Regions from separate parts of the Streptomyces sp. NPDC005483 genome, predicted to be linked through region 2. Evidence: riboswitches for the same ligand, from Rfam matches in the RefSeq annotation. Region 2 holds a riboswitch; the other holds the start of a gene.
The links. A riboswitch is a leader RNA that binds a small molecule or an ion and turns the genes downstream of it on or off. The one in region 2 is predicted to bind thiamine pyrophosphate.
Positions count from the first base shown of each region.

Region 1: another riboswitch for thiamine pyrophosphate. It lies ahead of thiO (glycine oxidase ThiO); the one in region 2 lies ahead of ABZT06_RS17390 (thiamine ABC transporter substrate-binding protein).

Region 1 is NZ_JBEXEA010000014.1:255,593-261,074, forward strand. It holds gene thiE (thiamine phosphate synthase) at 1-582, opposite strand, end outside; gene ABZT06_RS27040 (Rv2175c family DNA-binding protein) at 677-1,048, opposite strand; gene ABZT06_RS27045 (FAD-dependent oxidoreductase) at 1,567-2,787, opposite strand; gene ABZT06_RS27050 (hypothetical protein) at 2,820-3,191, opposite strand; TPP riboswitch at 3,244-3,355, shown strand; gene thiO (glycine oxidase ThiO) at 3,353-4,510, shown strand; gene thiS (sulfur carrier protein ThiS) at 4,507-4,707, shown strand; gene ABZT06_RS27065 (thiazole synthase) at 4,711-5,482, shown strand, end outside.
Region 2 is NZ_JBEXEA010000008.1:137,922-143,403, forward strand. It holds gene ABZT06_RS17375 (maleylpyruvate isomerase family mycothiol-dependent enzyme) at 1-500, opposite strand, end outside; gene ABZT06_RS17380 (ABC transporter ATP-binding protein) at 526-1,551, opposite strand; gene ABZT06_RS17385 (iron ABC transporter permease) at 1,552-3,222, opposite strand; gene ABZT06_RS17390 (thiamine ABC transporter substrate-binding protein) at 3,198-4,271, opposite strand; TPP riboswitch at 4,268-4,375, opposite strand; gene rlmN (23S rRNA (adenine(2503)-C(2))-methyltransferase RlmN) at 4,405-5,482, opposite strand, start outside.

The sequences.
Region 1 (5,482 bases), on a different contig from region 2:
CGCCCGGACGACCACGACCCGGCGGGCGCCCGCTTCCAGGACCTCGTCGAGGTTGCCGAGGTCGATGCCGCCGATGGCGAACCAGGGGCGCTCGGTGCCGAGGGCGGCGGTGTACCGGACCAGGTCGAGGCCGGGGGCGTGGCGGCCGGGCTTGGTGGGGGTCGGCCAGCAGGGGCCGGTGCAGAAGTAGTCCACGCCGTCCTGCGCGGCGGCCGCGGCGGCCTCCGCCTCGGCGTGGGTGGAGCGGCCTATGAGGATGTTGTCGCCGAGGATCGCGCGGGCGGCGGGGACGGGCAGGTCACCCTGGCCCAGGTGCAGTACGTCGGCACCGGCCGCGTGGGCGACATCGGCCCGGTCGTTGACCGCGAGCAACCTGCCGTGCCGCGCGCAGGCGTCGGCGAGGACCTGGAGGTGCTCCAGTTCCTCGGCCGCCTCCATGCCCTTGTCCCGCAGCTGCACGATGTCGACGCCGCCGGCCAGGACCGCGTCCAGGAACGCGGCGAGGTCGCCCTGGCGCCTGCGGGCGTCCGTGCACAGGTAGAGGCGGGCGTCGGCCAACTGGGTGCGGGCGGTGTCGGGCATGCGTGTGTCTCCCCCGGGTTCGGTGGCGTACGGGCCGCGCTGGACCGGGGCCGTGGCCTCGGCGGTCACGGCCCGTACGCCGGTGCTGTTCGGTTCAGACGGCAAGCGCCTGGGCCCGGCGCTTCACCTCCGTGCCGCGATTCTCGCTCAGGGCCTGAGCGGGGGTGCCGGGCAGGCTCTCGTCGGGGGTGAAGAGCCACTCCAGCATCTCTTCGTCGGAGAAGCCGTCGTCCCTCAGGAGCGTCAAGGTCCCGGCCAGGCCCTTGACGACCTTCTGCTCGGCCCCGTCGATGAAGGCGGCGGGGACGTGCAGCGCGCGGTTCTCACCACGGCGTACGGCGATGAGCTGGCCGTCCTTGACCAGCTGCCGCACACGCGTCACCTCGACATCGAGCATCTCGGCGATGTCGGGGAGGGTGAGCCAGGCGGGGACGAGAGCATCGATCTTTGCGTCAATCTCGGTCACGGGATTAAGCGTGCCATCCCGCACTGACAGTCGGAAGCCGGGGCGCCTCCGACGGGTGGCGAAGGGGTGGGCGGACGGGCGCCGACGCCCTCCCCTCGCGACGAGAACAGGCGGCGGAACCGGCCGCCCGAAGCCTGCCGAGCCGCCTCCCGCAGGCGACAGGGGGCATGGCGACGAGTGCCGACGGCCCGCACCCACGCCCTCTCCCCTCGCGACGGGAAGAAACGGCGCTACCGGCCGCCCGCACCCCGCCGAACCACCCCTGACCAGCGACAGCGCGATGTGCCACCGGACGCCGACACACCTGCGCGCGCCCTCCCGCCGCAGCGGGAGACAGCGCAGGACCGGCCGTCGGCCTCCCGCAAAGGTCTCCGCTCTGGTCGGCGCCGGCCCATGGTCGTCGGGTTCCACCGGGCACCACCGCCGGGCGGATCGGCGTCGTGGCGGAAACGGGCCGTCGGGCGGGTCGTGGAAGCCCACCCGCGTCCTGGCCGTCGCCCGGGATCAGCCCGGGGCGTTTACGCCGTCGCCGCCTTCAGCGGTCTCGCCGGGTCCACCAGCAGCTCCGGATCCAGCACCGTGCCCGCGTCGATGAGCCGGCGGCCCTGGGCCAGGTCCCGGGGGCGGCCCACCGCCAGGAGGGCCACCAGGCGGTTCTCGCGCAGCCAGCACACCGTCCAGGCGGGACCGGACGGCTCGCCGCGCCACAGGGTCGTGTCGGCGGACGCGTGGTGCCCGGCGTACTGGACGAAGCGGCCGAACTGCTCGGACCAGAAGTACGGGACCGGGTCGTAGACCGTCGGGGTCTCACCCAGGATGTCGGCGGCCACCGTGCGGGGGCCCTGGAGGGCGTTGTCCCAGTGGTGGACCAGCAGGCGCTCGCCATACCTCCCCGAGGGGAAGGAGGCGCAGTCGCCGACCGCGTAGACGTCCGGCACGGAGGTGCGCAGGCGCTCGTCGGCGACGACCTCGCGGTGGGCGCCGAGCTCGATGCCGGAACCGGCGAGCCAGGCCGTGGCGGGCCGGGCCCCGATACCGACCACGACGGCGCCCGCGGGCACCCGGGAGCCGTCGTCCAGGACGACCGCGCCGGGCTCGACGCGCTCCACGCGCGCGTGTGTGCGCAGCACGGCACCCGCGTCGGCGTACCAGGAGGACATCGGCGCGGCCACCTCGGCGGGCAGCGCGCCCGCGAGCGGCCGGTCGGCGGCTTCCACGACCGTCACCGCGCAGCCCGCCTCGCGCGCGGCGGTGGCGAACTCGGCGCCGATCCAGCCCGCGCCGACGACCACGATGTCGTGCTGCCGGGCGAGCACCGGGCGCAGCCGCTCGGCGTCGTCCAGGGTGCGCAGCAGATGCACCCCGGGCACGCCCTCCGTGCCGGGCAGCCGGATCGGTTCCGCGCCGGTGGCGAGGACGAGGACGTCGTACGGGACGGGCCCTGCCTCGGTGTCCAGTTCGTGCGCTTCGGGGCGCACCCCCGACACCTCGCGGCCCAGCAGCAGTTCGATGCCGAGGGCCTCGAAGTCCACGTCGAACGCGGAGCCCTCGGCCTTGCCCAGCAGTACGGCTTTGGAGAGCGGCGGACGGTCGTACGGCTGATGGGGTTCCGCGCCGATGATCGTGACGGTCCCGGCGAAGCCCTGTTCGCGCAGGGCGACCGCCGTCTGTACCCCGGCCATGCCCGCGCCGACCACGACCACCCGCCGCTGCGCCCGCGCCTGCGTCTGCTCGCTCATTTGATCACCATAGTCAACTGACAATCAGTCAGTCAGGAGTCGTGCGCCGTGACCTGCTGCACAACCTCGTCGACCTGTTCCACGACACTCGTCCCGCTGCCCGCCTGCGACTCCCACTCCCACGTCTCCTCCAGCCGCACCCGGCCGTCGGCAAGCTCGGCCACGGTCGAGACGCAGTGCCCGGAGGATGTCGTTCCGTCATGCTTGAGCTGGACGTAGCGGAAGTCGAGACGGTCCCCCGCGCGCGTGCCGACCAGATGTCCGCGTACGACGTCACCGCCCGCGTACTCGGCCCAGATCTCCCCGTCCTTCTCGTGGTAGGTGAACCGGGTCCGCGTACCCACCTGACCTGGGGCCTGATCGGCCACCGGGGCGAGGACGAGGCCGTCGAGCGAGCGGGGCATGGTGGAAGGCTCCCTTACAGAGGCGCGCGGGCACGGGCTAGGGTGGCCAACGTAGAGCACTCGCGGGAGCCCGGACGCACCGGGCTGAGAGGGAGGCTGGCGGCCTCCGACCGTACGAACCTGATCCGGGTCATGCCGGCGAAGGGAGGGGCTGGACGCCCATGTCCTCACGTACGTCAGACGTCCTCGTCGTCGGGGGCGGCATCATCGGCCTGGTCACGGCCTGGCGGGCCGCACAACGCGGTCTCACCACCGCCGTGGTGGATCCGGAACCGGGCGGCGGGGCCGCCCAGGTGGCCGCCGGGATGCTGGCCGCGGTCACCGAACTGCACTACGGCGAGCAGACCCTGCTGAGCCTGAACCTCGCCTCCGCCCAGCGCTATCCCGACTTCGCGGCCGAGCTCACCGACCTCACCGGTCTCGACCTGGGCTACCGCCGGTGCGGCACGCTCGCCGTGGCGCTGGACGCCGACGACCGCGCTCATCTCCGCGAACTGCACGCGCTGCAACGGCAGTCGGGGCTGGAGTCGGAGTGGCTGTCCGGCCGGGAGTGCCGGCGGCTGGAGCCGATGCTCGCGCCGGGGGTGCGGGGCGGGCTGCGGGTGGACGGCGACCACCAGATCGATCCGCGCCGGCTCACGCGCGCGTTGCTGGCCGCGTGCGAGCGGGCCGGCGTGGTGTTCCACCGCGCGTGGGCCCAAGGCCTTCGTGTCGTACGGGACCGGGCCGCCGGGATCGCCACCACGGACGGCGAGGAACTGGGGGCGGCCCAGGTGGTACTCGCCGCCGGAAGCCTCAGCGGGCGCCTGGAAGGCGTCCCGCGGGCCCTCCTGCCTCCCGTACGGCCCGTGAAGGGGCAGGTACTGCGCCTGACCGTGCCGCCGCGCCTCGCGCCCTTCCTGAGCCGTACCGTGCGCGCCGTCGTGCGCGGCAGCCAGGTCTACCTGGTGCCGCGCGAGAGCGGCGAGCTGGTGATCGGCGCGACCAGCGAGGAGCTGGGCTGGGACACGACAGTGACCGCGGGCGGGGTGTACGAGCTGCTGCGGGACGCGCACGAACTGGTCCCCGGCATCACCGAGCTGCCGCTGACGGAGACCCGCGCGGGGCTGCGCCCGGGCTCCCCGGACAACGCCCCGCTGCTCGGCCCGACGGACCTGCCCGGCCTCCTGCTGGCCACCGGGCACTACCGCAACGGCGTGCTGCTGACCCCGGTCACCGGGGACGCGCTGGCGCACGCGCTGACGACCGGTGAACTGCCGGACGTGGCCCGTCCGTTCACCCCCGGTCGGTTTCTGGAGTCCGTGGAGCAGCCGGCATGAACATCTCCGTCAACGGGGAGCCGCGCCGGTTCGCTCCCGGCACGGCTCTCGACACCGTCGTACGGGCGCTGACGCCGGCACCCTCCGGGGTGGCCGCCGCGCTCAACGAGACCGTCGTCCCGCGCGCGCAGTGGCCCTCGACGTCCCTCTCCGAGGGCGACCGCGTGGAAGTCCTCACCGCCGTCCAAGGAGGCTGACCCATGGCCGACGATCCCTTTGTCATCGGCGGTACGTCCTTCTCGTCCCGGCTGATCATGGGCACGGGCGGGGCGCCCAGCCTGGAGGTGCTGGAGCGGGCGCTGGTCGCCTCCGGCACGGAGCTGACGACGGTCGCCATGCGCCGCGTGAACCCCTCGGTGCACGGCTCGGTGCTGTCCGTGCTGGAGAAGCTCGGCATCCTGGTCCTTCCGAACACGGCAGGCTGTTTCACCGCCGGGGAGGCCGTCCTGACGGCCCGCCTCGCGCGCGAGGCGCTCGGCACCGACCTGGTCAAGCTGGAGGTCATCGCCGACGAGCGCACCCTGCTGCCGGACCCCATAGAGCTGCTGGACGCGGCCGAGACCCTGGTGGACGATGGCTTCACGGTGCTGCCGTACACCAACGACGACCCCGTGCTGGCCCGCAAGCTGGAGGACGTCGGCTGCGCGGCGATCATGCCGCTCGGCTCGCCGATCGGCTCGGGCCTCGGCATCCGCAACCCGCACAACTTCCAGCTGATCGTCGAGCACGCGCGCGTACCGGTGATCCTGGATGCGGGGGCGGGCACGGCGTCGGACGCGGCCCTTGCGATGGAGCTGGGCTGCGCGGGTGTGATGCTCGCCTCGGCGGTGACGCGGGCGCAGGAGCCGGAGCTGATGGCGCACGCGATGCGGCACGCGGTGGAGGCGGGGCGGCTGGCCCACCGGGCGGGGCGCATCCCCCGGCGGCATTTCGCCGAGGCGTCGTCTCCTGCGGAGGGCTTGGCGGCGTTGG
Region 2 (5,482 bases):
CGCTGCACGAACTCCACGATCTGCAGCCACTCGTCGATCGCGTCGGCGGCGATCTCGGGGGCGACCTCGTACGGCTGCCCGGCGGCGAGCGCGGCGTCGGCACGGTGGACGGTGAGCTCGTGGGTCATCCGGCGGGCCCAGAAACCCGAGGTCGGAATGCCGGCCCAGGACCACACCTCGGCGTCCGGGCCTGCCTCGCGGAGCGTGGCGACGAGCGTCTCGCCGGTCTCACCGAGCCACGCGTCGAGGTCAGCGGCGCCCACGGGCCCCTCCCCCAACGGCACGTGACCCTCCGGGACTTCCTCCCTGGCCCGGGTCCGCACCATCAGCTCCGCCCAGCGCAGGGCGCCCCCGGTGTGCCGCAGCAGCCGCTCCAGCGACCAGTCCGGACACGTCGGCACGGTCGCCGACAGGTCGGCCCCGGAGGTCACCACAGCCCTCAACAGGCCCACCTGGTGGGCGATCTCGTCGCAGTAACGGTCGTGCGCGAGCAGGGTCATGCCCCGCACTGTAGGTCCGCCCTGGTCAGCCCAGCACCACAATTTCGTCCGGGTCGAACTCCACCCCGACCGCGTCCCCGACCTCCGGCGCCGCGCGCAGCGCACACGCGGCCTCCAACCGCGGCCCGCCGCCTTCCGAGGGGTGCAGGTGTACGGCGACATGCGTGCCCTTGAAGGTGCGCGCGGCGACCGTGCAGCGTAGCCCCTCCTCGGCCGTCACGAGCCGTACTCCCGCGGGCCGCACCAGCACGCTCCGGACTCCCTGGGCGGCGCCCGGAGGCACCGGCACCTTGCCCCACGCCGTGTCCGCCGCCTCACCCGTCACCGTCCCCTCGACCACGTTCTCGAAGCCGAGGAAGCGGGCCACGAACTCGTCGGCCGGCCGCTGCCACACCTCGAGCGGCGTACCGGACTGGGCGATCCGCCCGTCCCGCATCACCACGACCCGGTCGGCGAGCGCGAAGGCCTCGCCCTGGTCGTGGGTGACCGCGAGCACGGTGGTGCCCAACCGCCCGAACAGCTCCCGCAGTTCGACGACCAGCCGCTCCCGCAGTGACCGGTCCAGCTGACCGAGCGGCTCGTCGAGCATCAGCAGCCGGGGCCGGGGGGCGAGCGCCCGGGCCAGCGCGACCCGCTGCTGCTCACCGCCGGACAGCGCGCCGACGGCCCGCCGGTCGGCACCCGGAAGCCCGACGAGATCCAGCAACTCCCGCACCCGCGCGTCCTGTTGCGCCCTCGAAGCCCCGTGCATGCGCAGCCCGAAGGCCACGTTGGCGCCCACGTCCCGCTGCGGGAACAACTGGTGGTCCTGGAACATCAGCCCGACCCCGCGCTTGTGCGCGGGCACTCCGTCCTGGTCGCACCCGTCGAGCAACACCCGCCCGTCGCCCAGCGGTTGGAGCCCGGCCACCGCCCGCAGCAGCGTCGACTTGCCGCTCCCGCTGGGGCCGAGCACGCACACGATCTCGTGCTCGGCGACATCGAGGTCCACCCCGTCGAGCACGGCTCGCCCACTGAACCGTACGGTCGCGTCCTGAAGGCTCAGCAGCATCTAGAACTCCCCGGTCCGGTCGGTCCGCAGCCGTTCGAGGACCAGCAGCGCCACCGCGCACACCACCATCAGGATCGTCGAGAGGGCCATCGCCTGGCCGTAGTTGAGGTCCCCGGCCCGCCCGAGCAGCCGGGCCACGGCGACCGGCAGCGTCGGGTTGTCGGGCCGTGCGATGAACACGGTCGCCCCGAACTCACCCAGTGACACGGCGAAGGCGAAGCCTGCCGCGATCAGCAACGCCCGCCGCACCATGGGCAGATCGACCTCCCGCCACACCCGCCACGGCGAGGCCCCGAGCACGGCGGCGGCCTCCCGCAGCCGGTGGTCCACGGCCCGCAGCACCGGCAGCATGGTCCGGACGACGAACGGCACCCCGACCAGCGCCTGCGCGAGCGGCACCAGGATCCAGGACTGCCTGAGGTCCAGCGGCGGCTCGTCGAGGGAGATCAGGAACCCGAAGCCGACGGTCACCGCGGACACCCCGAGCGGCAGCATCAGCAGCGCGTCGAAACCCCGTACGAACCGCCCGGCGTCCCGCCGCGTCAACGCCGCCGCCGCGAGCCCCCCGACGAGCACCGCGAGGGCGGTCGCGGCGAGGGCGTACTCCAGCGAGTTCCCGACCGCCTCGATCGGCGCGACGAGGAAGACCCCGCCGTCGCTGCGGGTCAGCGCCCGGTAGTAGCCGAAGTCGGAGGTGTCCAGCGACCGTTGCACGAGGACGGCGAGCGGCAGCACGAGGAGTACGGCGACGCTGCCCACGACGCCGGCCAGCAGCCCCCACTCCCCCGCGCCGCGCGGCCGCCGGGCGGTGACGGACGCGTCGACGAGCCGCAGGGCGGTCTCCCGGCGCCGTACGGTCCAGGCGTGCACGGCGAGGACCGCGCCCACCGCGACGAACTGGATCAGCGTCAGCACGGCGGCCGTGGACAGGTCGAAGATCTCGGAGGTCTGCCGGTAGATCTCCACCTCGAGGGTCGAGAACGTCGGCCCGCCGAGGATCTGCACCACGCCGAAGGAGGTGAAGGTGAAGAGGAAGACCATCAGCGCGGCGGCGGCCACGGCGGGCGCGAGCGCGGGCAGCGTGACCGTCCGCCACGCCGTGAGCCGGGACGCGCCCAGCATCCGCGCGGCCTCCTCCTGACGCGGGTCCAGCTGCGCCCAGAGCCCGCCGACGGTCCGTACGACGACCGCGTAGTTGAAGAAGACGTGCGCGAGCAGGATCGCCCACACGGTGGTGTCCAGCCGTACGCCCCAGAGGTCGTCCGTGAGGCCGCCCCTTCCGACGAGTGCCAGGAAGGCCGTACCGACGACGACCGTCGGCAGCACGAAGGGGACGGTGACCACGGCCCGCAGGACCTGCTTGCCGGGGAAGTCGAAGCGCGCGAAGGCGTACGTGCCGGGGAGCGCGATCAGGAGCGTGAGCGCGGTGGAGGCGAGCGCCTGCCAGGTGGTGAACCACAGCACGTGCCGGATGTCCGGCTGGGCGAGGACGTCGGTGATCCTGCCGAACTGCCAGGTCCCGCCCGCCTTGAGTCCGCGCGTGACGATCGCGGCGACGGGATAGGCGAAGAAGACGGCGAAGAACGCGACGGGCACGGCCATGAGCCCGAGCCGGGCCGCCGCGTTCCTGACGCCCTGGCGGGGCCTTACTTCAGTACGAGCGAGGTCCACGACTTGACCCAGTCGTCACGGTTGTCGGCGATCTTCGCCGGGTCCATGGTCTCGGGATCCTTGGCCTGCGGACCGTACTCGGTGAACTCGGCCGGCACCTGGGCGCCGTCCACGACCGGGTACACGAACATGTTGAGCGGCATGTCCTGCTGGAACTCCTTGGTGAGCAGGAAGTCCAGGAACGCCTTGCCGCCCTTGGTGTTCTTCGCGTTGCTCAGCAGCCCCGCGTACTCGATCTGCCGGAAGCAGGTGCCCTGCGCGACCCCGGTGGGCGCGGTCGTCGGCTTCGGGTCCGCGTAGATCACCTCGGCGGGCGGCGAGGAGGCGTACGACACCACGAGCGGCCGGTCGGCCTTCGCCTTCTTCCCCCCTGCGGAACCTGAGAACTCGTCGTTGTAGGCCTGCTCCCAGCCGTCGACGACCTTGACGCCGTTGGCCTTGAGCTTCTTCCAGTAGCCCTGCCAGCCGTCGTCGCCGTACTTCGCGGCCGAGCCGAGCAGGAACCCGAGTCCCGGCGAGGAGGTGGAGGCGTTCTCGGTGACGAGGAGGTTCTTGTAGGCGGGCTTGATCAGATCGTCGTACGACGTCGGCGGCTGGAGCTTGTGCGCGGTGAACCAGGCCTTGTCGTAGTTGACGCAGATGTCGCCGCTGTCGATGGGCGTGACCCGGTGCTTGTCCTGGTCGACCCGGTACTCGGCCTTGATCCCGTCGGCGCCCTTCGCCTCGTACGGCTGGAAGAGGCCGTTGTCGAGCGCGCGGGAGAGCAGGGTGTTGTCGACGCCGAAGAAGACGTCGCCCTGCGGGTTGTCCTTGGTCAGGATGGCCTTGTTGACGGCCTGTCCGGCGTCGCCGTCCTCCAGGACCTTCACCTTGTAGCCGGACTTCTTCTCGAAGTCGGCGAGGACGCTCTTGGAGACGGCCCACGAGTCGTGGCTGACCAGGGTGACGGTCTTGGAGTCGGAGGATGTGCCGCCGTCGGACGATCCGCAGGCGGACAGGCCGAGCATGCCCAGGCCGACGACGACAGCAAAGTACTTCTTGTTGTTCACGGTGATGACCGAACTTCCTACCCAGAATGACCTGGGCGAGGTTCAGAGGGTCTGCGGCCCGATTGCCGCACTCTCAGCGCTGTGGCGCTCCCCTGTCGGATATGAAGATGTACGTACGTGTACGTACGTCAGACTACCGCTCGGTCGCCGCGAGCTGACCGCAGGCCCCGTCGATCTCCTGCCCACGGGTGTCCCTGACGGTCACCGGCACCCCGTGCGCGGCGATCGCCTCGACGAACGCCTTCTCGTCCTCGGGCCGGGAGGCGGTCCACTTGGACCCGGGAGTCGGGTTCAGCGGAATCAGATTCACATGCACGGGCTTGCCCCGGAGCAGCCGCCCGAGGCGGTCTCCCCGCCAGGCCTGGTCGTTGATGTCCCGGATGAGGGCGTACTCGATCGACAGCCGACGTCCGCTCTTCTCGACGTACTCGAACCCGGCGTCGAGCACCTCGCGCACCTTCCACCGTGTGTTCACGGGGACGAGGGTGTCGCGCAGCTCGTCGTCGGGCGCGTGCAGGGAGATCGCTAGCCGGCACTTGAAGCCCTCGTCGGAGAACCGCTGAATCGCGGGCACGAGACCGACGGTCGACACGGTGATACCGCGCTGCGAGAGCCCCAGCCCGTCAGGGGCGGGATCGGTGAGCGCGCGAATGGAGCCGACGACCCGCTTGTAGTTGGCGAGCGGCTCCCCCATCCCCATGAAGACGATGTTGGACAGCCGCGCGGGCCCGCCCGGCACCTCCCCGTCCCGCAGCGCCCGCATCCCGTCCACGATCTGGTGGACGATCTCGGCGGTGGACAGATTCCGGTCCAGCCCGGCCTGCCCGGTGGCACAGAAGGGACAGTTCATCCCACAGCCCGCCTGCGAGCTGATGCACATGGTCACCCGGTCCGGGTACCGCATCAGCACCGACTCCACGAGCGTCCCGTCGAACAGCCGCCACAGCGTCTTGCGCGTGGTCCCCTGGTCGGTCGACAGATGCCGCACGACGGTCATGAGCTCGGGAAGCAGCGCCTCCTGGAGCTTGCCGCGCGCGCCGGCCGGGATGTCCGTCCACTGCGCCGGGTCGTGCGCGTACCGCGCGAAGTAGTGCTGCGAGAGCTGCTTGGCACGAAACGGCTTCTCCCCGATCCCCGCCACGACCTCCTTGCGCTCGGCGGGCGTGAGGTCGGCGAGGTGCCGCGGCGGCTTCTGGGCTCCGCGGGGGGCG